3 regions of the Brevibacillus choshinensis genome follow, and region 3 is predicted to be linked to each of the others. Evidence: predicted binding sites of a transcription regulator. Region 3 holds the regulator's gene; each other region holds the start of a gene.
The links. The regulator CtsR, encoded in region 3, represses protease genes until heat stress. The targets are predictions, from matches to a motif close to ATGGTCAATAAAGGTCAAACA.
Positions count from the first base shown of each region.

Region 1: a site for CtsR is predicted at 3,967-3,987, ahead of clpP (ATP-dependent Clp endopeptidase proteolytic subunit ClpP). Genes of this name have one in related genera too.
Region 2: a site for CtsR is predicted at 5,791-5,811, ahead of JNE38_RS23125 (ATP-dependent Clp protease ATP-binding subunit). Genes of this name have one in related genera too.

Region 1 is NZ_CP069127.1:5,584,325-5,592,151, reverse strand. It holds gene JNE38_RS27980 (gluconeogenesis factor YvcK family protein) at 1-456, shown strand, start outside; gene whiA (DNA-binding protein WhiA) at 463-1,410, shown strand; gene JNE38_RS27970 (HPr family phosphocarrier protein) at 1,461-1,718, shown strand; gene JNE38_RS27965 (hypothetical protein) at 1,872-2,057, shown strand; gene JNE38_RS27960 (H-type small acid-soluble spore protein) at 2,071-2,259, shown strand; gene JNE38_RS27955 (metallophosphoesterase family protein) at 2,480-3,238, shown strand; gene clpP (ATP-dependent Clp endopeptidase proteolytic subunit ClpP) at 3,325-3,921, opposite strand; gene JNE38_RS27945 (hypothetical protein) at 4,060-4,275, opposite strand; gene JNE38_RS27940 (copper amine oxidase N-terminal domain-containing protein) at 4,525-4,989, shown strand; gene JNE38_RS27935 (branched-chain amino acid ABC transporter substrate-binding protein) at 5,349-6,578, shown strand; gene JNE38_RS27930 (DUF4023 domain-containing protein) at 6,828-6,965, opposite strand; gene JNE38_RS27925 (PAS domain-containing sensor histidine kinase) at 7,002-7,827, opposite strand, start outside.
Region 2 is NZ_CP069127.1:4,600,411-4,608,237, forward strand. It holds gene JNE38_RS23110 (ABC transporter ATP-binding protein) at 1-899, opposite strand, end outside; gene JNE38_RS23115 (DMT family transporter) at 1,061-1,999, opposite strand; gene JNE38_RS23120 (aminotransferase-like domain-containing protein) at 2,144-3,502, shown strand; gene JNE38_RS23125 (ATP-dependent Clp protease ATP-binding subunit) at 3,568-5,700, opposite strand; gene JNE38_RS23130 (PadR family transcriptional regulator) at 5,946-6,503, shown strand; gene JNE38_RS23135 (DUF1259 domain-containing protein) at 6,597-6,977, shown strand; gene rbsB (ribose ABC transporter substrate-binding protein RbsB) at 7,128-7,827, opposite strand, start outside.
Region 3 is NZ_CP069127.1:213,219-221,045, forward strand. It holds rRNA gene JNE38_RS01230 (23S ribosomal RNA) at 1-1,060, shown strand, start outside; gene JNE38_RS01235 (MGDG synthase family glycosyltransferase) at 1,332-2,462, shown strand; gene JNE38_RS01240 (HAD-IA family hydrolase) at 2,503-3,189, shown strand; gene JNE38_RS01245 (CtsR family transcriptional regulator) at 3,355-3,819, shown strand; gene JNE38_RS01250 (protein-arginine kinase activator protein McsA) at 3,849-4,367, shown strand; gene JNE38_RS01255 (protein-arginine kinase McsB) at 4,385-5,464, shown strand; gene JNE38_RS01260 (ATP-dependent Clp protease ATP-binding subunit) at 5,534-7,827, shown strand, end outside.

The sequences.
Region 1 (7,827 bases), 800 kb from region 3:
GCAGAAGCAGATGCCATCTTGATTGGACCAGGCAGCTTGTATACGAGCATCCTGCCCAATTTGTTGGTTCGTGGGCTGTTTGAAGCGATCAAAAGCTCCGCAGCGCCAAAATTCTACATTTGCAACGTCATGACACAGCCGGGAGAGACGGACGGATTTACCGCGTCACGACATGTGAACGTGATGTATGAGCACGTGAATGAACCATTTTTAGATACGATCATTGTCAATTCAGCAGAGCTGCCTGGTCACGTACTGGAGAAGTACGCGGAAAAGGGAGCAGCTCCTGTCCCTTGTGACTTGAAAAAGCTGCGACAGCTCGGTCTACACGTTGTCGCAAAGCCGTTGGTCACGTTTGAGGACGGTTACCTGCGTCACGACGCCCTTGCCGTTAGCAAGCAGGTGGTGGCGCTGATCAAGCGCAGGCGAAAGGTGCTGAAGATAGAGAAGGAGTGAAGGTCGATGTCATTCGCCGCGCAGACCAAAAAAGAATTAACCATGCAGGAGGGCGCTGACTGTTGCAGTAAAGCAGAGCTGTCTGCCTTGATCCGCATGAATGGCAGCCTGCAGTTCGGAGCCGGGCGGCTAGTACTCGATGTCACTACGGAAAACGCGGCGATTGCGAGACGGATTTACACCTTGATTAAAAGGCTGTTCCAGATTCACGCCGAACTTTTGGTCCGGAAGAAAATGCGGTTGAAGAAAAACAACGTGTACATCGTGAGAATTCCCAATAAAGCCAATGAAATCTTGCAAGATTTGGGGATCATGGATCAAAACCTCTCGTTCATATCCGGGGTTGCTCCCGACATCGTAAAAAAATCGTGCTGCCGTGGCGCTTATCTGCGCGGCGCCTTTTTGGCAGGCGGCTCTGTCAATCACCCGGAGGCCTCCAGCTATCACCTGGAGATTTTTACGGCCTATCAGGATTTTTGTGAGGCATTGACCAAGATCGCCAATCGGTATAAACTAAATGCCAAGTGCATCGAGCGGAAAAAAGGGTATGTTCTCTACATTAAAGAAGGCGAAAAGATTACCGAGTTCCTGAGTTTGATTGGAGCTCACCAGGCCTTGCTCTATTTCGAGGACGTACGAATCGTCAAGGATATGCGCAACTCAGTAAACCGTCTGCACAATTGTGAAATCGCAAACATCAACAAGACGGTGAACGCAGCTACGCAGCAGCTGGAAAATATCCAGCTCATTGATCAGGAAATGGGTCTTGAAAACCTGCCAAAGCGTTTGCGCGAAGTCGCTGAGCTCAGGGTAGCCCATCCCGATATTAACCTGAAGGAATTGGGGGAAATGCTGCCGAGCGGAGTTGTCAGCAAATCAGGAGTCAATCACCGCCTGCGAAAAATTAACGAAATCGCTGACAAATTACGAGAAAAACAAAATATTTCGATGTAGATGCATGATATACTAAGGGATAATAGTCTCTAGAGTAAGGAGGTCCATTCATGGTTCAACAGCAGGTTGTGGTGCAATTGAAAACCGGTTTGCAGGCACGTCCGGCAGCCTTTTTTGTACAAGAGGCCAACCGTTTTGCTTCTGAAGTATTCGTGGAAAAAGAAAACAAAAAAGTAAACGCGAAAAGCATCATGGGTATCATGAGCCTCGCCATCAGTTCTGGAACGGAAATAACCATTTTGGCGGAAGGGCCGGATGCCTCCCAGGCAGTAGCAAGTCTTGCCAAGCTGGTCAGCAAGGAAGAATAGATCAGAACGTACCACCAAGACACTTTCCTCTACAGGAAGGTGTCTTTTTTGTATAATGCCGCGGCGGTCGGGTGCATGATTTGGAGGCGAAAGGGGCATTTCTAATCAATGTAAAAGGCGCCAAGAGTCGCCACAAGGAATGGAGGAAATGACATGAGCATTCGCGATAATGTGTACGAAGGTCGTGACGCTTACGACATGGATATCGACCGCATGGTGAACGAAGGTCTGGGTGGTGGACAGGTGTCTGATCAAAACGGGCTGATTGAAGAATCGACTGTCCATACGATGACGGGCGCAAGTAACGCTGAACAGGCGAGCGAAGAGGAAGAGGATTGAGGAGGGTAGCAGGATGGATTTGACACGTGCACAGGAGATTGTTCGCTCCGATGAAAAAATCGTGGTCCATTACAAGGGCGATTCCGTGTGGATCGACGAGTTGGATGAGTCCACGCAAACGGCTCGCATCCATACGGAAAGAAATCCTGCCAGCAGCTTGCGGGTAGAAGTGGGGCAGCTGGAGGAAAGGCGAGATCAGTAACAGCAGACCAGGCCGGGTGAACAGCGGGGCATGTCCCATGATCACTCGGTTTTTTCATGTTCACATCCTGAAAGAAGAAAAACCCCGATTGACGGTGAAAATCATGATTTCCTATAATCAGTAGAAAGCACAGACATATCGGGGGAGGGTCCGTCATGTTAGACCAGCTTTGCCAAACGGTCATGGCAGAAGGAAAATTTTCGATAGAGGCAGCCGCCCAATGACGGCAAAAGGAGCGATTGCAGTCCTATCAGACGTCCATAGCAATGTGTATGCCCTCGATGCTGTATTGGCCGATATAGCCGGCAGAGGCATTGAGCGGATCGTGAACCTGGGGGATGTTTTGTTCGGCCCCATTGCCCCACTGGAGACAGCGCAGAGGCTCATGGCAGAAAAGAATGTCATTTCGATCATGGGAAATTGCGATCGGATCCTGCTGGAGGAGGAAAGCGAATCTTTGACGTTTCAGCAGGTAAAGCCATTGCTTTCCCAAGCACATCTGGAATGGATCCGGACATTTCGCAAAACCTGGGTGTTTGAGGATATCCTCTTTTGCCACGGAACGCCATTTTCTGACGAAACGTATTTGCTGGAGGAGGTCACAGAGAGAGGAGCAGGGAATAAGGCTCTGGCTATCGTAGCGGAGCAGCTGCAGTCCATAGAGCAACGAATCATCGTCTGTGGGCATACGCACCTGCCAAAGAGTGTACAGCTGCCAGATGGCAAGCTCGTCCTCAATCCTGGCAGCGTGGGATTTCCTGCTTATTACGAGGAGTCGCCTCATCCACACGTCATGGAATCCATGTCGCCGCATGCCAAATATGCGATCCTGTGGCCCTCGGAGCTTGGCTGGACGATAGAGCAGATCATGCTGCCATACGATTGGGAGCAGGCGAGCCGAGTCGCGGAAGACAAGGGCAGACCCGATTACGGTTATGCGATTCGTACAGGATTTGCCTACATGCCTGTGGACGAATAGTGGATAACGGAAGACTCGCTATGCTTCACTCATGCAAAAAACCACCCGGCCACGATTGGACGGGTGGTTTTTCATTTGAAGGAGTCTTACTTTTTCGATGTAGGCTCGGCAGTGATCACTTTATCGATCAGTCCGTATTCCACAGCTTCAGCAGCACTGAGGAAGTTGTCGCGATCCGTGTCCTTCTGGATGCGCTCCAGAGGCTGTCCGGTACGCTCGGCCAGGATTCGGTTCAAGTGGTCGCGCATTTTCAGGATGCGTTTTGCGGCGATCTCGATGTCGCTCGCTTGACCTTGGGCACCACCCAATGGTTGGTGGATCATCACTTCGCTGTTCGGAAGGGCAAAACGCTTGCCTTTCTCTCCCGCCGCCAGCAAGAAGGCACCCATCGAAGCTGCCATACCGATACAAATCGTGGAGACAGCAGGCTTGATGAAATTCATCGTATCGTAAATGGCCATACCGGCTGTAATGGAACCGCCAGGGCTATTGATGTACAGAGAAATATCTTTGTCCGGATCTTCCGCCTGAAGGAACAACAACTGGGCCACCACAATGTTCGCTACCGTATCGTTAATGGGGGTTCCCAGAAAGATGATGCGGTCCTTGAGCAGGCGCGAATAAATATCATAAGCACGTTCACCGCGGTTGGTCTGTTCAATGACAGTAGGGATCAAATTCATGTGCATCTAGTCTTCCTCCTCTCTTTGTAAGAATATCATACACAAAAGGTCAATGAAGGTCAAACACTTAACTGCATGCCCTCCCTAACCATGTTTGCCATCTTGCCTACCCTTAAACCTATTGATCAAAGAAAACATTTATTCTTGTTCTTCTGCCTCAGTCAGCTCGACCGCGAGACGTAGCGTCGCCGTCATCTTTTTCCCCTGAATGATGGTGTACTCGTCGATCTGCTTGGCCTGAAGCGAATTGATGGCTTCTGCAAGCGACTGCTCATCCTTGTACGGCTGAATGGTCAGGAGGCATTCTTCATCGCTCGCTTCCTGATAAATCAGGAAAAAACGTTCATCTGCCATAGTTACCTCACTTATTATAGTTATCCACAGTATTATCCACAGCTTGTGCACAAAAACATTTGTTCGCGGGATATTATTTTTGTCTGAGAAAAAAATTCTTCCGAAACGGCGATTCTTACAGTTAGTTTGGGCATGAATGGCACTTCTTCTACATAGGAAAAGTATGGAGCCACAAAAAAGGAATATGGAAATCCATGTCGAAAGTTACAAAATTGGAAGTAATTTCTTATCCTATAAGGAGTGTTTAGAATGTCTCTTCGTAAGTTTTCCGCTATGCTGCTGACGGCAGCTCTACTGACTGGGGGCGTATCGGCGACAGCCGCATTTGCTCAATCCGCTCCTGTGCAGCAGCAAAAGATCAAAGTGAATCTGAATGGCAAGGAGCTGCCTTTTCCTCAAGACATCGTCACGGAAAATGGCGTAGCGTATGTGAATGCCAGCACACTGGCGATTGCGCTTGGAGGCTCAGCCGCATGGGATACGATGAGCAAGTCTCTCCTCGTGGCTAAAGATAACAAGTATGCTCTCCGCATGTATCAAAACAGCACGTTCGCTTACAAAAACGGAAAGGAAACCAGAGTGCCAAACGCTCCGCGGGTAACGACAGGCGCCGTTTTGGTTCCACTCGTGTTTATCGCACAAGAGCTGGGAGCAGCGGTAAGCTATGATGCCAAAAATCTGACCTACAACCTGTCCATTGAAGTGAAATCCTAGGCTCTGGATGATTCATCCGTTGTCGATTCCTGATGGCTTCTCGTATAATAGAGGCAAAGCTCGCGCAACGGAGAGGAGAAACATCCTATGCCAGGTACCACGTTGGCCTTGATCATCGGCTTTGTGGCTGTGGCCATTTACGTTATGTGCAAAGCGTATTCCCAAAAATACAAAGAGTAGATAATATTTTCCAAAAATAGCCACAGCCTGACGAGGTGTGGCTATTTTTTATTTGTCAATATGAAGAGTGTTTATATGGGAATAGAAATATTCTTATTTCTGTTGCAAATTTTCTAATTTATTTTACAATGTAGTAGTGGTTCATAGTTTGTTCGTAAATAAAGAGGGGGATGTTTGCTATGAAAAAACAGAAGACACTGTCAATTATCGCAGCTACTTTTGCGTTGGGTTCACTTCTCGCAGGTTGTGGAGGAGGGCAAGGTGCCGCTCCACAGCAAAACGGCACGACTGAGCAAAGCGGTGGCAGCGGAGGCGCTGCGAGCGGCTCTCTGGAAAAGCTCGTGATCGGCGTGGTAGGCCCGATGTCCGGTCAATACTCCGACTACGGAAGCACGGCTAAAGCCGGTGCCGAATACGCTCTGAAAGAAAAACAGGAAGCCTTCAAAAAGCTGGGCTTTGATGTGCAGCTCTCCGCACAGGATGACCAAGCTGACCCGAAACAAGGGGTAGCCGTAGCGCAAATGCTCATTTCCAACCCAGACGTCGTAGGGGTTGTGGGCCATGCAACGACAGGTGCTTCCATCACGGCAGCTGCTCAATACGATCAAGAGAAGCTTGTCATGGTATCTCCATCCGCGACAGGCTCCGACCTGACCGAGCAAGGCAAAAAGATCGTACACCGCATTTGTGCGCGTGACGACCAACAAGGCTCCAAAGCGGCTGTTTACGCGAAAAATCAGCTGAACATCAAAACAGCATACCTGATGCACGACAAGCAAGCGTATGGCCAAGGTCTGGCTGAAGAAGTGAAAAAGCAATTTGAAAAAGACGGCGTGCAAATTCTTGGCTTCGAAGGTGTAACAGCAGGTGAGAAAGACTACAGTGCTGTTATCAACCAAATCGTGGCTGCAAATCCTGAAATGGTATACTTCGGCGGATACTATTCCGACGCGGGCATCATCGTGAAGCAAGCTCGTGAAAAAGGCTACAAAGGTGTCTTCATGGGTGGAGACGGCTACGACTCTGCTGACCTGGTGAAAATCGCTGGGGCTGAAAATGCAAACAACGTCGTATTCACATCTACTGTAGGTGACGTAGGCGCGACTGAAGACGGCAAGAAGTGGATCGCTGATTTCGAGCAATCGACTGGCAACAAAGTAGGTATCTTCACGTCCTTCGGTTATGATTCCATGGGCGTAATGCTGAACGGTCTGGAAGAAGCGATCAAGGCAAACGGCGGCAAAAAGCCGACCCGTGAGCAAGTACTCGATGCTGTTCATAAAACAAAAGATTTCAAAGGCAAATTCGTAAACGTGACGTTTGATGACAAAGGCGATAACACATTTGCTTCCGTCTACGTGTACAAGTACGAAAACGGACAAAAAGTATTCATCGGCGAAGCGAAGTAAGGATCAGTTAGGTTAGGCCATTTCGGACATACTACGTTTGGCATCACTACCTTTAGCAAGAAGGAAGGGGATCTGCATGTCAAACAATCGCAATACCCAAAATGGCGGCAACCAAGGTCACAGCGGCAAGACGCAAAAGAGCCAGAATCAAAAGTCTGAGCGCGACCGCAACCTGAACAAGCAAGATCCGCAGTAACGCCGTAAATGGAAAAGCCCACCCCTCGGAGCATGCTCCCGGGTGGGCTTTTGTCATGAGATTCCCTGTTTGCTGGGCAGGCGCTTTTCAGGGTGATTGAATCCCTGATGCTGTTTGTTCTTGCGGTCGTTTGCCTGGGCTTCGTGGATCTTGGCGACAAATTCACTGGTACTCATTCTGGTAAAATCCATGTGACACCTCCCATAATCTGTGGCATCGTGCCCCTTTTAGGATGGCCCAATTTGATCCTCGGCAATCGGGAGGGTGATTTTGACGACGGTTCCCCTGTTTTTCTTGCTGGTGATTTCAAAGCTGCCGTTGTGATCCTTGATGATTTTGCTGCTGATCATCAGCCCGAGTCCTGTTCCCTTTTCCTTGGTCGTGAAAAACGGCTCGCCCAATTTGGCGATGAGCTCTTCAGATACGCCGCAGCCGTTGTCCGCCAATCGGACGAGTATATGGCGGTTGGGCAGCAAGCGGGTGGAAACGCGTATTTCACCGTGCCCGGAAATGGCCTCGATGGAATTTTTAATGATATTGATGAAAACCTGCTTGAGCTGATTCTCTTCACCGGCGATGAGAGGGCATTTCCCAAATGAGGTCTGAAAGCGGATGTTTTTCAGGTTTGCCTCGGAGGAAAGCAGGGCCAGGACGTTTTGCAAGAGCCCGACCAAAGATAGCGGCTTGATTTGCACATTTTGCGGCTTGGCCAGAACGAGCAGCTCACTGACGATGAAATTGATCCTCTCGAGCTCCGAAAGCATGATGTCGGCATACAGCTTGTTTTCTTGCAGGCTGGGATAGAGAAGCTGGATAAAGCCCTTTAGGGAAGTCAGGGGATTGCGGATCTCGTGGGCGATGCCAGCTGCCAGCTCACCGATCATCGAGAGCTTTTCTGCCTTGCGCAGCAGATCCTCGTTATGCTTACGTTCCGTGATGTCGCGAGATACCACGATGAAGCCGTCGCATTCCCCTTGGCCGGTCATGATGGGAACGCCTTTCGACTCCAGGACGATCCACTTGCCGCTGGCGCACTGGAAGCGGAATTCGCAG
Region 2 (7,827 bases), 1.8 Mb from region 3:
TGATGGGCCATCACGGTCTGGTCTTGTCCATCCAGCCGGATGAAGACCTTGCGCAAATTGCCCAAGAATACCGCGTCGGTTATTTTTCCCTTGCAGCGATGCTTGTCTGGCTCCAAATCCGTCCGATACAGCTTGATCTTCTCCGGACGCACCGCCGTGCATGTATCACCTTGACGGAAAATGTTGTTCTCCCCGATGAACGTCGCGACAAACAGCGTCTTCGGGTGGTTGTAAATCTCAGCAGGTGAAGCAATCTGTTCGATCCGGCCCTTGTTCATGACCGCGATTCGATCAGACATCGCCATCGCTTCTTCCTGATCGTGCGTTACATAAATGAACGTAATGCCCAAGTTTTTCTGCAGGTTTTTCAATTCGAGCTGCAGGCTTTTCCTCAATTGATAGTCGAGCGCACCCAGAGGCTCGTCCAACAACAGCACTCTCGGGTTGTTGATGATCGCCCGAGCGATCGCTACCCGTTGCTGCTGGCCTCCGGAAAGTTGCTTGGGTGTCCGCTTTCTCAGCTCCGTCAATTGGACGTACTGCAGGACTTCTTCCAGCCGCTTCGCTTGCTCGGCAGCGCCTACTTTTTTCATCTTCAGCCCGAACAGAATGTTCTGCTCCACACTCATGTGGGGGAACAGCGCATACTGCTGGAACACCATGTTCATATCGCGCTGATAGGGCGGGACGTGCCCAAGCTGCTTGCCATCCAGGTAGATTTCTCCTGAGGTAGACTCTTCAAAACCTGCAATCATGCGCAGGAGAGTCGTTTTCCCACAGCCGCTCGGCCCCAGCAACGTCAAAAATTCCCCTTCTCCAATAGATAGAGAGAGCGGGGGTACTACGACAGCATCGGCAAATCTTTTTTCAATTGTATCCAGATGTATGATAGTTTTCATTCGGTCATCTCACCATATGTCATAATACTCATAGCAATCTAGGTTACTATATCGAATATGCTGCATTTTGTAAACAGTTTCAATCACTCCTCACATAATTTTTCCTACCAAAAAGCCGGACAATAGCATGACTATGGCCCGGCATTATTATGCGTATTTCCTTATATCGATTCGGATGTGGATTTGACTTTTCTTTTCAGCGTTTTCGCCCCGAGGTAGTTGGTGCCAATCACGCCCGCAATAATCAGCACAGCACCCATCACATGATAGAGAGCCAATTGCTCCTGCAAAAAAACCGTCCCTGCCGCAACCGTGACAAGCGTAGACAAATTGTTGAATACACTCAGCTTGGAAGCTTCCATTTTAGACAGGGCAAAGTTGTTTAGGAAAGAAGTGACGAGAGATGATAGAACGCCGAGAAAGAGAACCGAGAGGACAAAGATCGGGCTTTGAAACGGTGTGAAAAACTGATTCAGCGTTCCCTCCGCGGCATGTCGGGTGACGGCCCAGACATTGAAGAACAGAAATCCGACCACCGAAACCATATAGGTGATGTCTATATAATGAAACGATCGGGTCATTTTCTTCGCCAAGACGCTGTAGCCTGCAATCGACAACGCCGATAGCAGGATCAAAATCGTCCCTAGGGCATTTCCGCCTCCAAGCGAAGCGCCTTTCATGACAAAGATGTAGATTACCCCTGCCACGGACAGGAAGGTCGACGCTTTTTGCAGCCATGTCGTGGTTTCCTTCAAGAAAAACGTCGCCATCAGCAGCGTAAAAATCGGCACCGTCGCCTGAATGATGCCAGCCTCGGATGATGTGGTGTACACGAGCCCAAAGGTCTGCAGAGCAAAAAACAAAGTAGGGTAAAGCAGAGCCAGTGGCAGCAGCATGATCATTTGCTTCGGCTTTATGGTCAATCGGACCCAGCCAAAGAGCACGGGTATCGCAGCTGCCACGAACGCAATCGTAAAGCGATGTGCGAGCGTATCGAGCGGGTCGCTCACGCTCAGAGCCAATTTGACAAAAATGAATGACAGCCCCACGATGATGGCATTCGTGACCGCAGCAGCTATCGCTTGTTTTTTAGGGGACATGCGGAACTCTCCTCATCTCATAATGCATGTTTGTTTTTTCCAAACGGCCGTCTTTCCTTCATGGTAAAGCCGCAGCACGCATGCTACAATGCAAAAAAAGACGATCTGTTCCGGTACAGATCTCCGGCGGAATGAGGAAGGTTCATGCACAAATACATGCACTTGCAAAATGAGTTGGAAGCGCTGCTCGAGGGCAATACCTACAAGGAAGGCGACAAGCTCCCGTCCATCCGGGAGCTGGCCAAGCAATACCAGTGCAGCATGAGCACCGTCATCCGCACGCTTGCAGAGCTGGAAAAGCGTCATCTCGTTTACTCTGTCGAGAAAAGCGGCTACTACGTTGTTAAAAAACAAAGCCAGCCTCGCGCCGTTTCATCTGACACCATCGACTTTGCCACTTCCGCCCCCGATCCCGATGTATTTCCTTATCTGGATTTTCAGCACTGCATCAACAAAGCGATTGAGACGTACAAAAACGATTTGTTCATTTACGGAACAGCCCAAGGCTTGCCGTCGCTCATCCAAGTGCTCCAAAGGCAGCTAGCCAACCACCAGGTGTTTACCCAGCCCGCAAACATTTTTATCACTTCCGGCGTCCAGCAAGCGCTGGCCCTGCTGGCGACGATGCCGTTTCCCAACCAAAAGAGCCACCTCCTCATCGAGCAGCCTGGCTATCATCTGCTGATCGAGTATCTGGAGACACACAAGCTCCCTGTCATCGGAATCAAACGGACTGCGAAGGGCATCGATCTCAGAGAGGTTGAGCGGCTGTTTCGCACAGAGAGCATTAAACTTTTTTACACGATGCCGCGATTTCATAGTCCATTGGGCACCACCTACTCCCGGCAGGAGAAGCAAGCACTCGTGGAGCTTGCTCGAAAATACGATGTGTACATCGTCGAGGATGACCATCTCGCGGATTTAGAGCAGGACAGCAAATCCGATCCGCTGTTCAGCTATGATTCATCTGGGCATGTCATTTATTTGAAGACCTATTCCAAAATCATCTTTCCCGGATTGCGTCTGGGGGCTGCTGTCATTCCAGACACGCTGACCCACACCTTCAATCAATACAAGCGATTGCTCGACATTGACAGCTCCATGCTGTCGCAGGCAGCCCTGGAAATTTACTTGAAAAGCGGCATGTTTGATCGGCACAAACAGAAAATCCGCCGTTCCTACGACCGCAAATCCCAAGTACTTGCAAGCGCGCTGCTACGGGAGCAAACGGCTGCTGGCGACCTGTTTGCCTACCAGGAGCAAAGACACCCCGGCATCCATACCCATCTTCTACTGCCTGAACACCTTTCTGTCGCTCGTCTGATCCCTTTGCTCACCAAACAATCCATCCTGGTAGAGTCGATCAACAAGCATTATTTGTCCGCCTTTCCACAAGAAAATATCCTCAAGCTGAACGCCTCCACCACCAAAGAAGAGATGATAGCGGAAGGAGTCTCCCGTCTGGTGGAGGTGCTCCGAAAAGCGAGCAGGCGAGGGCAGTAAAGACGAAAAAAGGAGGATTCGCATCGCCTGCGAACCCTCTTTTTCATGTAACGAGCCAGCTTGGATCAGCTTTGCTTGGAGACCTTGATCTCGCCGTTCTCTACCTCTACGCGAATCTCGTTTACAGCGTCTTCTTCCATGACAAGGTCGGCGATTCCATCCTCCACATATTGCTGGATCACCCGGCGCAGCGGTCTCGCGCCAAAGGCTGGATGATAGCCTTTTTCCGCAAGGACGGATTTGGCCTCGTCAGAGATGCTCATCTTCATTCCTTGATCGTTCAGGTTGTCGATCACTTCCTGCAGCAGCACATCCACGATTTTCACCAGATCTTCTTTTTGCAGCTGGTTAAAGGAGATGATGCTGTCAAAGCGGTTGAGAAACTCAGGTCGGAAGTAAGCTCCCAGCGAATCCAGAACGGTGGTCGGCTCAGGTGTTTTGGCACCAAATCCGACGGAAATCTTCCGTTCGCTCACACCCGCATTGCTTGTAGCGATAATGACCGTATCCTTGAACGCAACCGTACGGCCCTGGCTATCGGTAAGTCGGCCATCATCGAGAATCTGCAGGAACATGTTTTGTACGTCCGGATGCGCTTTTTCAATCTCATCCAGCAGAATGATGCTGTACGGGTTGCGGCGCACGCGCTCGGTCAGTTGGCCAGCCTCTTCATGGCCGACGTAGCCTGGAGGAGAACCAATCAGCTTGGAGATGGAGTGCTTTTCCATGTACTCGCTCATGTCCAGTCGGATCATCGAATCGCGCGTGCCAAACAGCTCCTCAGCCAAGGCGCGAGTCAGCTCGGTTTTCCCTACGCCTGTCGGTCCGACGAACAAGAACGAAGCGATCGGTCTGTGTTTTGGTTTCAGACCGGCACGGCTGCGGCGAATGGCTTTGGCCACCCGTGTGACAGCTTCAGTCTGACCGATAACCTTTTGCTCCAGATGCTCAGCGAGGTGCTTCATTTTGTTCTGCTCATCGCTTTGCAGCTTTTTCACAGGAATCCCTGTTTTTTGCTCAATAATCTCCTGAATGTCTTCGATGCGGACGGTCGCACGTTGGTCGGCGCTGTCCTTTTTGTCCAAAGCCTCGAGGATCTTCGCTTCCTCATCGCGCAATTTTGCCGCACGTTCATAGTCCTCTGACCGGGTCGCTTCCTGTTTTTCCTCACCGATCGCTTTCAGTCGCTCTCGAAGCTCCTCCGTATCATTGGTTGCCGAACGCAGGTTGAGCTTGGAGCCGGCTTCATCCAGCAGATCGATCGCCTTGTCCGGCAGGAAACGATCCTGGATGTAGCGGGCCGCATACCCCACACAAGCCTGGAGCACATCATCTGGGTAAGCGACCTGGTGGTAGGACTCGTATTTTGGGCGCAGCCCTTTTAAGATCTCCAGTGCTTCTGGAATCGACGGCTCTTTGACCATGACCGGCTGGAAGCGGCGCTCCAGAGCGGCATCTTTCTCAATCACTCGGTACTCCTTCAGTGTAGTTGCCCCGATGACTTGCAGCTCGCCTCGCGCCAGAGCCGGCTTCAGGATGTTGCCGGCATCCATCGAGCCTTCCGCCGATCCGGCACCTACCAACAGATGAAGCTCATCGATAAACAGAATGACATTTTTACGTTGTTGCAGCTCTGCTATGCTCTGTTTCATTTTTTCTTCAAACTGTCCGCGAATCCCGGTACCTGCAACGAGGGACGCCACATCGAGTGTGTAGACGACTTTGTCACGCAGCTTGACGGGCACGTCGCCTTCGACGATGCGCAGTGCCAAGCCCTCCGCAATCGCGGTCTTACCAACCCCAGGCTCCCCGATCAGGACCGGGTTGTTCTTGCCGCGGCGATTCAAGATCTCGATCACACGGTCAATTTCAGCGTCGCGACCGATGACTGGATCGATCAGACCCGCACGAGCGGCATCGTTAAGATTGCGGCCAGACCCGTCCAGCACACCGCCTCGCTCACGAGCTGGTGGTGCCATTTTTGGTGCTTCCCCGTTCATGGAAGACTTCGCGAAGCCTTGGAGAAAATCGTCCAGGCCGGAGAATGAAGAAAATGGACCGAAGTTCATGCCTTGGCCGATTTTATTCGTCAGCTTGGCATGGCATTCCGAGCACAGGTAATATTTTTGCTGCTTTTCTTGCAGCTGTATATTCAAAAACACGTTTGCGTTTCGTTGATGGCATACTTCGCACTGCATAATATTTACCCCCTATACAGCGATTGTGTAGGATTGTGACTAGCCTTCCTTTTCTTGGTCACAATAACGAAAGGATCGTTGGTTCATTGTTGTTTGACCTTTCCTGACCTTCCGATGACTTTATTATAGTTTGACCTTCTTTGACTTTCAAGTGGTATTCACTAGAAATTATTTGCTGTATTGATTCGGGTGTTCTCCGTTCCTATAATAATCATGAACGATAGAAAGTCAGGGGGCATTTTCCATTGAATACACTCGCGTACGGACTTCTTGGACTGGTTGCCCGGACACCCAGCTCCGGTTATGATTTAATGCTCCAATTGCAGCCATACTGGCAGGCCAAACACAGTCAAATCTATCCCTTGCTGGCCAAGCTGGAGCAGGAAGGCTATATGCAATTCACCCGTGTGCACCAGACCGATCGACCCGATAAAAAAGTGTATTCCATCACGGAAAAAGGTGAAATCGCTCTCAAGCTATGGCTCGCAGAACCGACAGCAGAGCCTGTCATTCGCGATGAGCTGGTCCTCAAAGCGTACTGCCTGCAGCTAACCGACGAGAAGGCTGCGCGCGCCATGTTCACAGAGCGGATCGAGCATTGCCGCGAACAAGCGGAAAGCTTCATGCACATCATGCAGGAAATGGAGCAGCAGACGGATGGCAAACATCCTGACCATCCCGATCACTCGGCTTTCAGCGATTACATTTTGCTCACGTGGGGCTATCGCCGCATGCAAGAGGACATGAAGTGGTGTGAATGGGTGCTGGGGCTATTGGAAAAAGGAAAAGCCGACACCGAATAAGAAAAATAGACATTCACCTTTTGGTATAATCGTCTAGTCCCTCTTTTTCTTCCACGCATACAATGCCGTAAACGAAAAAGAGGAGGAACCTCTTTGAAAATTCCAAAAAGCTTATGTGACCGCTTAGCTAAGATTCTAGGCGGGACCGGCATGTCCAATGATACTTGTTCGATCATGGTCAAGCGTAATCTCAATGCAACCATCAAGGGCAAAATGTATGATACCGAGCACGAAATTACGATTCAATCCCTCGATAAAGAGGGAAATGCTTTGAATACGGGGGAGTTCACTCTCCTGCAAAAGGAAGTCCAAAAATTCATCGACGCTCTTCGAAAAGAAGGGCTTAAAGTAACTGCCCTACACAATCATTGGCTTTTTGATAGTCCGCGGCTCATGTATATGCATATTGAATCCGTTGAGCCGCCTGTTCAGTTTGCCAAGAAATTGCGGCGCGCTCTGAAAGTGCTGAAGTAGCCGATCTCGTGATGAAAATGTACGGAAGCTAGCGCCTAGAAGCAACAAAAAACTTCTCCAGTTTCTACCGATCCCATCGGTGTACTGAAGAAGTTTTTTTATTACAGGCAACCGAAAATCAACACGTACCGACTTTCCGCTGCAAACCTATTATTTCTTTGTGATCAGTTCCAGATCTACTGGGATGTTGCTGTCTACTTTTTCACCTTTCGCTACTTTCAGTGCTGTTTGCACCGCAGTCTCCCCGATCGCAGCAGGTTTTTGAGCGACAGTCGCGCCCATTTTACCGTCGTTAACTGCTTTCACTGCATCGTCTGTCGCGTCGAAGCCTACTACGATGATGTCTTTGCCGGATGCTTCCACTGCTTGCAGGGCACCCAGGGCCATTTCGTCGTTGTGTGCGAACACAGCTTGCACGTCTTTGTTGGATTGCAGGATGTTTTCCATTACGGAAAGGCCTTTTGCACGGTCGAAATCAGCAGGCTGGGACGCCACCACTTTCACGCCTTCCTTGTTGTCAACAGCGTCATGGAAGCCTTTTCCGCGGTCACGCGCTGCGGATGTACCAGCGATTCCTTGCAGCTCTACGATGTTGCCTTTGCCACCCAGTTTTTCCAGGATGAAATCGCCTGCCATTTTACCGCCTTTTACGTTGTCGGATGCGATATGAGAAACCACTTGGCCGCCTTCAGCAGCGCGGTCTACCGTGATTACAGGAATGTTTGCTTTGTTCGCTGCTTCCACTGCTGTCGCGATCGCGGCACTGTCAGTCGGGTTGATCATAATGACGCTTACTTTTTTCTGGATCAGGTCCTCTACGCCGCTGATTTGTTTCGCGGTGTCATCCTGC
Region 3 (7,827 bases):
GTGCTGGAAGGTTAAGGGGATGGGTTAGCGCAAGCGAAGCTTTGAACCGAAGCCCCAGTAAACGGCGGCCGTAACTATAACGGTCCTAAGGTAGCGAAATTCCTTGTCGGGTAAGTTCCGACCCGCACGAAAGGCGTAACGACTTGGGCGCTGTCTCGGCAAGAGACCCGGTGAAATCATAATACCTGTGAAGATGCAGGTTACCCGCGACAAGACGGAAAGACCCCATGGAGCTTTACTGTAGCCTGGTATTGGAACTTTGTGCATCATGTACAGGATAGGTGGGAAGCTGAGAAGCAGGGGCGCCAGCCTCTGTGGAGCTGTCGGTGGGATACCACCCTTGATGTACGGAGTTTCTAACTCGTCGCCCTTATCGGGCGAGAGGACCATGCCAGGTGGGCAGTTTGACTGGGGCGGTCGCCTCCCAAAAGGTAACGGAGGCGCCCAAAGGTTCCCTCAGAATGGTCGGAAATCATTCGTAGAGTGTAAAGGCAGAAGGGAGCTTGACTGCGAGACCTACAAGTCGAGCAGGGACGAAAGTCGGGCTTAGTGATCCGGTGGTTCCGCATGGAAGGGCCATCGCTCAACGGATAAAAGCTACCCTGGGGATAACAGGCTTATCTCCCCCAAGAGTCCACATCGACGGGGAGGTTTGGCACCTCGATGTCGGCTCATCGCATCCTGGGGCTGAAGTAGGTCCCAAGGGTTGGGCTGTTCGCCCATTAAAGCGGTACGCGAGCTGGGTTCAGAACGTCGTGAGACAGTTCGGTCCCTATCTGTCGCGGGCGTAGGAAGTTTGAGGAGAGCTGTCCTTAGTACGAGAGGACCGGGATGGACGCACCGCTGGTGCACCAGTTGTCACGCCAGTGGCACAGCTGGGTAGCTATGTGCGGACGGGATAAGCGCTGAAAGCATCTAAGCGTGAAGCCCCCTCCAAGATGAGACTTCCCACAGCGCAAGCTGGTAAGACCCCTCATAGACGATGAGGTTGATAGGTTCGGTGTGGAAGCGTGGTAACACGTGGAGCTGACGAATACTAATCGGTCGAGGACTTATCCACACACTCTTAGCAAACATGCATATTCAGTTTTGAAGGAATGAAACGTACCTCTTTACCGCAGAATGGGTAAAGAGGTTTTTTGTTTTATGCAGTCTTCAGATGGGCAATCATTACAGATCATCTTTTCATGACGCTGTTTATGTCGATAAGTTAGGGCCATTGACCGACAAGATACCCCTTGCAGAGCAGAGAGGGGGTAGACTAACATGAGAAGGTACGTGAATCATCAGTTAGTAGTTGGCAAGGCATGGTTTATGAAGGAGAATAATCAATGAAGAAAATCTTGATCTTTTCAGCTTCCATCGGTAACGGTCACAATCAAGCGGCCAGGGCAATGCAGGAGAGTCTGGCTGAAAATGGCTACACGTCGATGATTATTGATACGTTGGAATACATCAGTCCAACGTTCCACAAGATCTTGCTGGAAAGCTACATGAACTTGTTGAGATTGTCTCCAAAAATGTGGGGGAGAATCTACCATAACACCGAAAAAAGCAGATTCTTTGATATGAATGTGCTCATGAATAAATTACTGGCAAACAAGCTCAAGAAATTAATAAACAGTGTCCAACCGGATGCGTTTATTGCGACGCATCCCTTTGCCAGTTGTATGCTTTCTGTCCTGAAAGGCAGAAATGACTGGAAGGAACCCATTTACACGATCATTACGGACTACACCATACATCCGTCGTGGATCAATCATCACATCAACTATTACTTTATCGGTCACGAGCAGCTGTACTATTTGGTCGACCTCTACCGACAAGACCATCAAAAATATATTCCAATGGGCATCCCGATCATGAGAAAATTCCGATTGCCGCTGGATAAGGAGCAAACTCGGAAAAAGCTTGGGCTGAAGGACGAGCAAAAAAGCATCATTCTCTCCGGAGGTGGTCTGGGGCTCGGATCCATGGAAAAGGTGCTCGACGGGCTGGAAGAGATCGATATGCCGATCAAAGCATTTGTTTTGACGGGAAGCAATGAAAAGCTGTATCGAAAGGTCACCAGTCGCACGTACCGCCATGAGGTGGTGCCCCTCAAATTTGTAAATAACTTTCACGAATATCTGGAGACAGCCGACCTGATCGTGACAAAATCGGGCGGATTGACATCAGCTGAAGTGATGAGCAAACGGGTTCCAATGATTATCTACAACCCGCTGCCGGGACAGGAGGAGCGAAACAGCCATTTCCTGCTGAACAACGGCTGTGCTGTTCACGCCAACTTGTCTGAGCAATTGATCTATTTTATAGAAGAGTTGCTGCATAGTCCCTCAAAGGTTGATTACATGCGGAGAATGTCGCATAAAATCTCCAAGCCCGATGCTGCCCAGCGAATTGCTGAGTTTATCCGCGACGATATGAAAATGATGGACGAACAAGATCAACTGCTACCATAATGTAGATGCTGGCAGGATACAGTTGAAAGAGGGGGAAATCATGAGCATACCTTATGCGATCCTGTTCGATATGGACGGTACCTTACTGCAAACAGAAAAACTCTCGACGCCTGCCTTTCAACGGACGTTTGACCAATTGCGTGCAAAAGGTCTATGGGAAGGGAAAACACCAGATGAGAGCGAAATCACCAACATTTTGGGGATGACAATCGATCAGGTGTGGAACAAGCTGATGCCGGGTGCGAGTGAAGAAGCCAAAGAGGCTGCCGACGGCATTTTGCTGGAAAATGAGATCCAACTGATTCACGAACGGGTAACCGACTTATATCCGGGGGTATGGGATACCTTGCAGGATTTGCATGAGCGTGGTGCTGCCCTGTTTATCGCCAGCAACGGTCAAGAGGCTTATATTGATGCCCTGTGCGAGGAGTACGACCTGAAGCCGTTTTTGATGGACCTCTATTCGGCGGGCCGGTTTCGCACGCGTACAAAAAATGATCTGGTCGCAAAATTACTGAAGGACTATCAGGTGGAAAAAGCGATCATGGTAGGGGACCGCCACTCTGACATTGAGGCGGGAACCACGAATGGCTTGTTCACGATTGGCTGCGACTTTGGCTTTGCGAATCCGGGTGAGCTGGATGGGGCCGACGTGATCATTACGAATTTCCCGCAATTGCTCGATCATTTGCCAGAAATCGACACCATAAAGCAAAAACAAACATAAACCATTTCCGTCAGGAAGTGGTTTTTTGCTTGGTTTCAAGCGACCCCATTTTGCCCACAATAGAAAGTGTATTCACCACTTGCAAGCGTGTAGTAAACCCATTATAATTAACGTCAAAGATAGTCAAAGTCAATACAAAACACAGTGAGAAGAGGAGGCGATGACTTGCGTAACATCTCGGACATCATTGAACAACACTTGAAAAGCATCTTAACCGAGAGTCCCAATGGCGCGATCGAGATTCAGCGTAGTGAGCTAGCCGACCTTTTTCAATGTGTGCCGTCTCAGATCAACTACGTCATCAATACCCGGTTTACGGTCCAAAAAGGGTATATTGTGGAAAGCAAGCGTGGCGGTGGCGGATACATCCGCATCCGCAAAGTGCAGATTGTCAGCAAGGCACGCCTGCAGGAACTTTTGACAGAGGAGCTGATTGGCGAGGCTATCTCACAAAGTGTGGGCAATGCTATCGTAGAGCGCCTTCTGGAGGAAGGTCTGGTTAATGTGAGGGAAGCAACCCTGATGAAAATTGCCACCTCCCGTTCTGTTTTAATCGTGGATACGGAATTGCGAGATCGTTTGCGGGCAAACATTTTAAAGCAGATGATCGCGGCCATTCTGTTGAAGTAACAAAAGCACGTGCTAGGAGGGAAGATGTGATGAACTGTGAGGAATGCGGAAAACGACCGGCGACACTTCATTTGACGAAAATCGTCAATGGCGAAAAAACCGAATACCATATTTGTGAGCACTGCGCTCAGGAAAAAGGGGACGTCTTTACCGGCTTTCACAATTTCAGCATCAATAATCTCCTTTCAGGATTACTGAAATTCGACCCGATGCAGAAAGGCGTCAAGGAATCGACAGCGAACAAGACGCTACGGTGTGAAACCTGCGGACTTACTTACGCCCAGTTCAGCAAGAGCGGACGATTCGGCTGCAGTGATTGCTACACCTTCCTGGGGGATCGACTGGACCCATTATTCCGCCGCATTCACGGCAACACCCAACATATTGGTAAAGTGCCTGAACGCACGGGTGGCCAATTGAAAATCCGCAAAGAGCTGGAGCAATTAAAGCAAGCGCTGCAAACGCACGTAGCCAGTGAAGAGTTTGAAAAAGCCGCAGAAATGCGCGACCGAATCCGCGCACTGGAACAAAAGATGGCCCAATCGTAACAGGGGAGGTTAGCTGGATGTCGCAACAGCAGTTTATGCAGAACCCGTGGAGCAATTGGATGAAAGGGGAAGGACCTGATTCCGATATTGTCATCAGCACACGGTTACGCATCGCACGTAACCTGCGCCAGCACCCTTTTCCGTTGCTTGCGACCGATTCCCAAGCGGAGGAAGTGGTAAGGAAAGTAACGGAAGTCAGCGAGTCGGATGCCATGCGCAAACGACACCATCTGCAAGTGATTCACATGGATCAAGTCAATCCGCTGGAAAAGCGAGTGCTGGTGGAAAAGCATCTGATCAGTCCGCACCTCGCCGAGGAGTCTCGAAAAGGGGCGGTTTTGCTAAACCCTGATGAATCAGTGAGTATTATGGTTAATGAAGAAGACCACATCCGGATTCAAGTCCTGCTACCCGGGTTTCGCTTGAACGATGCCTGGGAAATAGGTACAAAAATAGATGATACTTTCGAGAAAAATTTAAATTACGCTTTCGATGAGACGAGAGGCTACCTCACCAGCTGCCCGACCAACGTAGGGACTGGGATTCGCGCCTCCGTCATGCTCCATCTTCCTGCTCTGGTCATGACGCAGCAGATCAGTCGCATTCTGCAGGCGATTAATCAAGTCGGACTCGTGGTACGAGGAATTTATGGGGAAGGCAGCGAAGCATTAGGGAATCTCTTTCAGCTCTCCAACCAGGTGACCTTGGGCATGTCGGAGTCCGACATCCTTTCCAACCTGTACGGAGTGGCAAGACAAATCATCGAACAAGAGCGTGTGGCACGTACGTACTTACTCGAACACACCCGCGTGACTCTTGAGGATCGCATTTTCCGCTCGTACGGCATTTTGATGTACGCGCGCACGGTCGAATCCAAAGAAGCAGCACAGCGCCTGTCTGATGTGCGTCTGGGGATTGACCTCGGCGTGATCCCCGGCGTTTCACCGCTGGTGTTAAACGAGCTGCTCGTCACGACCCAGCCGGGCTTCCTGCAGCAGCATGCAGGCCAAAAGCTTACTCCGGATCAACGGGACGAGCGCAGAGCGCGGTTAATTCGAGAGCGGCTTGCAGACACCGAAAAGCCAAAAGGCAAATAAATAAAACATAGGCAACACGCAACAGTTGACCCATAGAGAATAAACACGGTTACCTTGGAGGTGTACGATATGATGTTTGGACGTTTTACAGAACGAGCACAAAAAGTATTGGCGCTTGCCCTGGAAGAAGCAGTTCGTCTGGGCCACAAAGACATTGGGACTGAGCACGTACTGTTGGGATTGATTCGGGAAGGCGAAGGAATTGCGGCGAAAGCTCTGCAATCACTGGGGCTTGGTCTCGACAAAATCCAAAGTGAAGTGGAGTCGTTGATCGGACGCGGAACGGAGCAGTCCGGCAGTAATTACACTCCAAACTATACACCTCGTGCCAAAAAGGTCATTGAGCTGTCCATGGATGAGGCCCGAAAGCTGGGCCACACGTACGTGGGCACCGAGCATATCCTGCTTGGTCTGATCCGTGAAGGGGAAGGCATTGCGGCAAGAATCATGAACAATCTCGGCGTAAGCCTGAACAAAGCGCGTCAGCAAGTGCTGCAGCTCTTGGGCAGCTCCGAAATGATGGCTTCCCATCAGCCGTCCGGCGGCAATCCGGCAGCGAATACGCCTACGCTGGACGGTCTGGCTCGCGATCTGACGGCTATTGCACGCGATGGCGGTCTCGATCCGGTTATCGGCCGCCAAAAGGAAATTGAGCGCGTCATCCAAGTGTTGAGCAGACGTACGAAAAACAACCCGGTGCTCATCGGGGAGCCGGGTGTAGGTAAGACCGCTATCGCTGAAGGCCTGGCACAGAAGATTGTGAACAACGAAATTCCAGAGACGCTGCGCGACAAGCGTGTCATGACGCTGGATATGGGTACCGTGGTCGCGGGCACCAAGTATCGCGGTGAATTCGAGGACCGCCTGAAAAAAATCATGGACGAAATTCGCCAAGCAGGGAACATTATCTTGTTCATTGACGAATTGCACACCTTGATTGGTGCAGGTGGAGCAGAAGGTGCCATCGACGCTTCCAACATTCTCAAGCCGGCTCTGGCTCGCGGAGAATTGCAATGCGTAGGGGCTACCACTCTGGACGAATACCGCAAGTACATCGAAAAAGACGCGGCCCTGGAGCGTCGTTTCCAACCGATCCAGGTAGATGAGCCGACAGCGGAGGACGCGATCAAGATCCTGCATGGTCTGCGTGATCGCTACGAAGCCCATCACCGTGTCAAAATTACAGATGAAGCCATTGAGCAGGCAGTGAAGCTGTCTGACCGATATATCACGGATCGTTTCCTGCCGGATAAAGCGATCGACCTGGTTGACGAGGCTGCCTCCAAGGTTCGCCTGCAGTCCTTTACCGTTCCGCCGAACCTCAAGGAACTGGAAGGTCGTCTGGAGGAAGTGCGCAAGGAAAAGGATGCCGCTGTGCAATCCCAGGAGTTCGAAGAGGCGGCAGCACTCCGTGATCAAGAACAAAAACTGCGCGAAGAACTGGATAAGACGAAAAAAGACTGGAAAGAGCGTCAAGGCCAGCTGAACATGGAAGTGACTCCTGAGGATATCGCTCAGGTAGTGGCGAGCTGGACCGGAATCCCAGTCCTCAAGCTGAAGGAAGAGGAAGCGGAGCGTCTGCTGAAAATGGAGGATATCCTGCATAGCCGCGTGATCGGGCAAGACGAAGCGGTGAAATCCGTCTCCCGTGCCGTTCGCCGTGCACGAGCGGGACTCAAGGATCCGAAGCGTCCTGTAGGCTCCTTCATTTTCCTCGGCCCTACGGGTGTCGGGAAAACCGAATTGGCGCGAGCTGTGGCTGAAACGCTTTTCGGCGATGAAGACGCCATGATTCGTGTCGATATGTCCGAGTACATGGAGAAGCATTCGACGGCACGTCTGGTCGGTGCCCCTCCTGGATATGTAGGCTATGATGAGGGCGGTCAATTGACTGAAAAAGTACGCCGCAAACCGTACTCCGTCATCTTGCTGGATGAGATCGAAAAAGCGCATCCGGACGTGTTCAACATCCTGCTCCAGGTTCTCGATGACGGTCGCCTGACCGATTCCAAGGGACGGACAGTCGATTTCCGCAACACGGTTGTCATCATGACTTCCAACGTGGGTGCCAGCATGATCAAGAAAAACACGACACTGGGCTTCACGACTGGTGATACCGAAAGAAAATACCAGGATATGAAGGACAAAGTGATGGATGAACTGAAAAAGAGCTTCCGTCCTGAGTTCCTGAACCGGATCGATGAAGTGATCGTGTTCCATTCTCTGGAGCAAGAGCACATCGAGCAGATCGTGTCTTTGATGACCGACGAGCTGCGTAAACGCTTGAAAGAACAAAATATTGATTTCCAATTGACCGACGAAGCGAAGAAAGTGCTGGCCAAGGAAGGATTCGACCCGGCTTA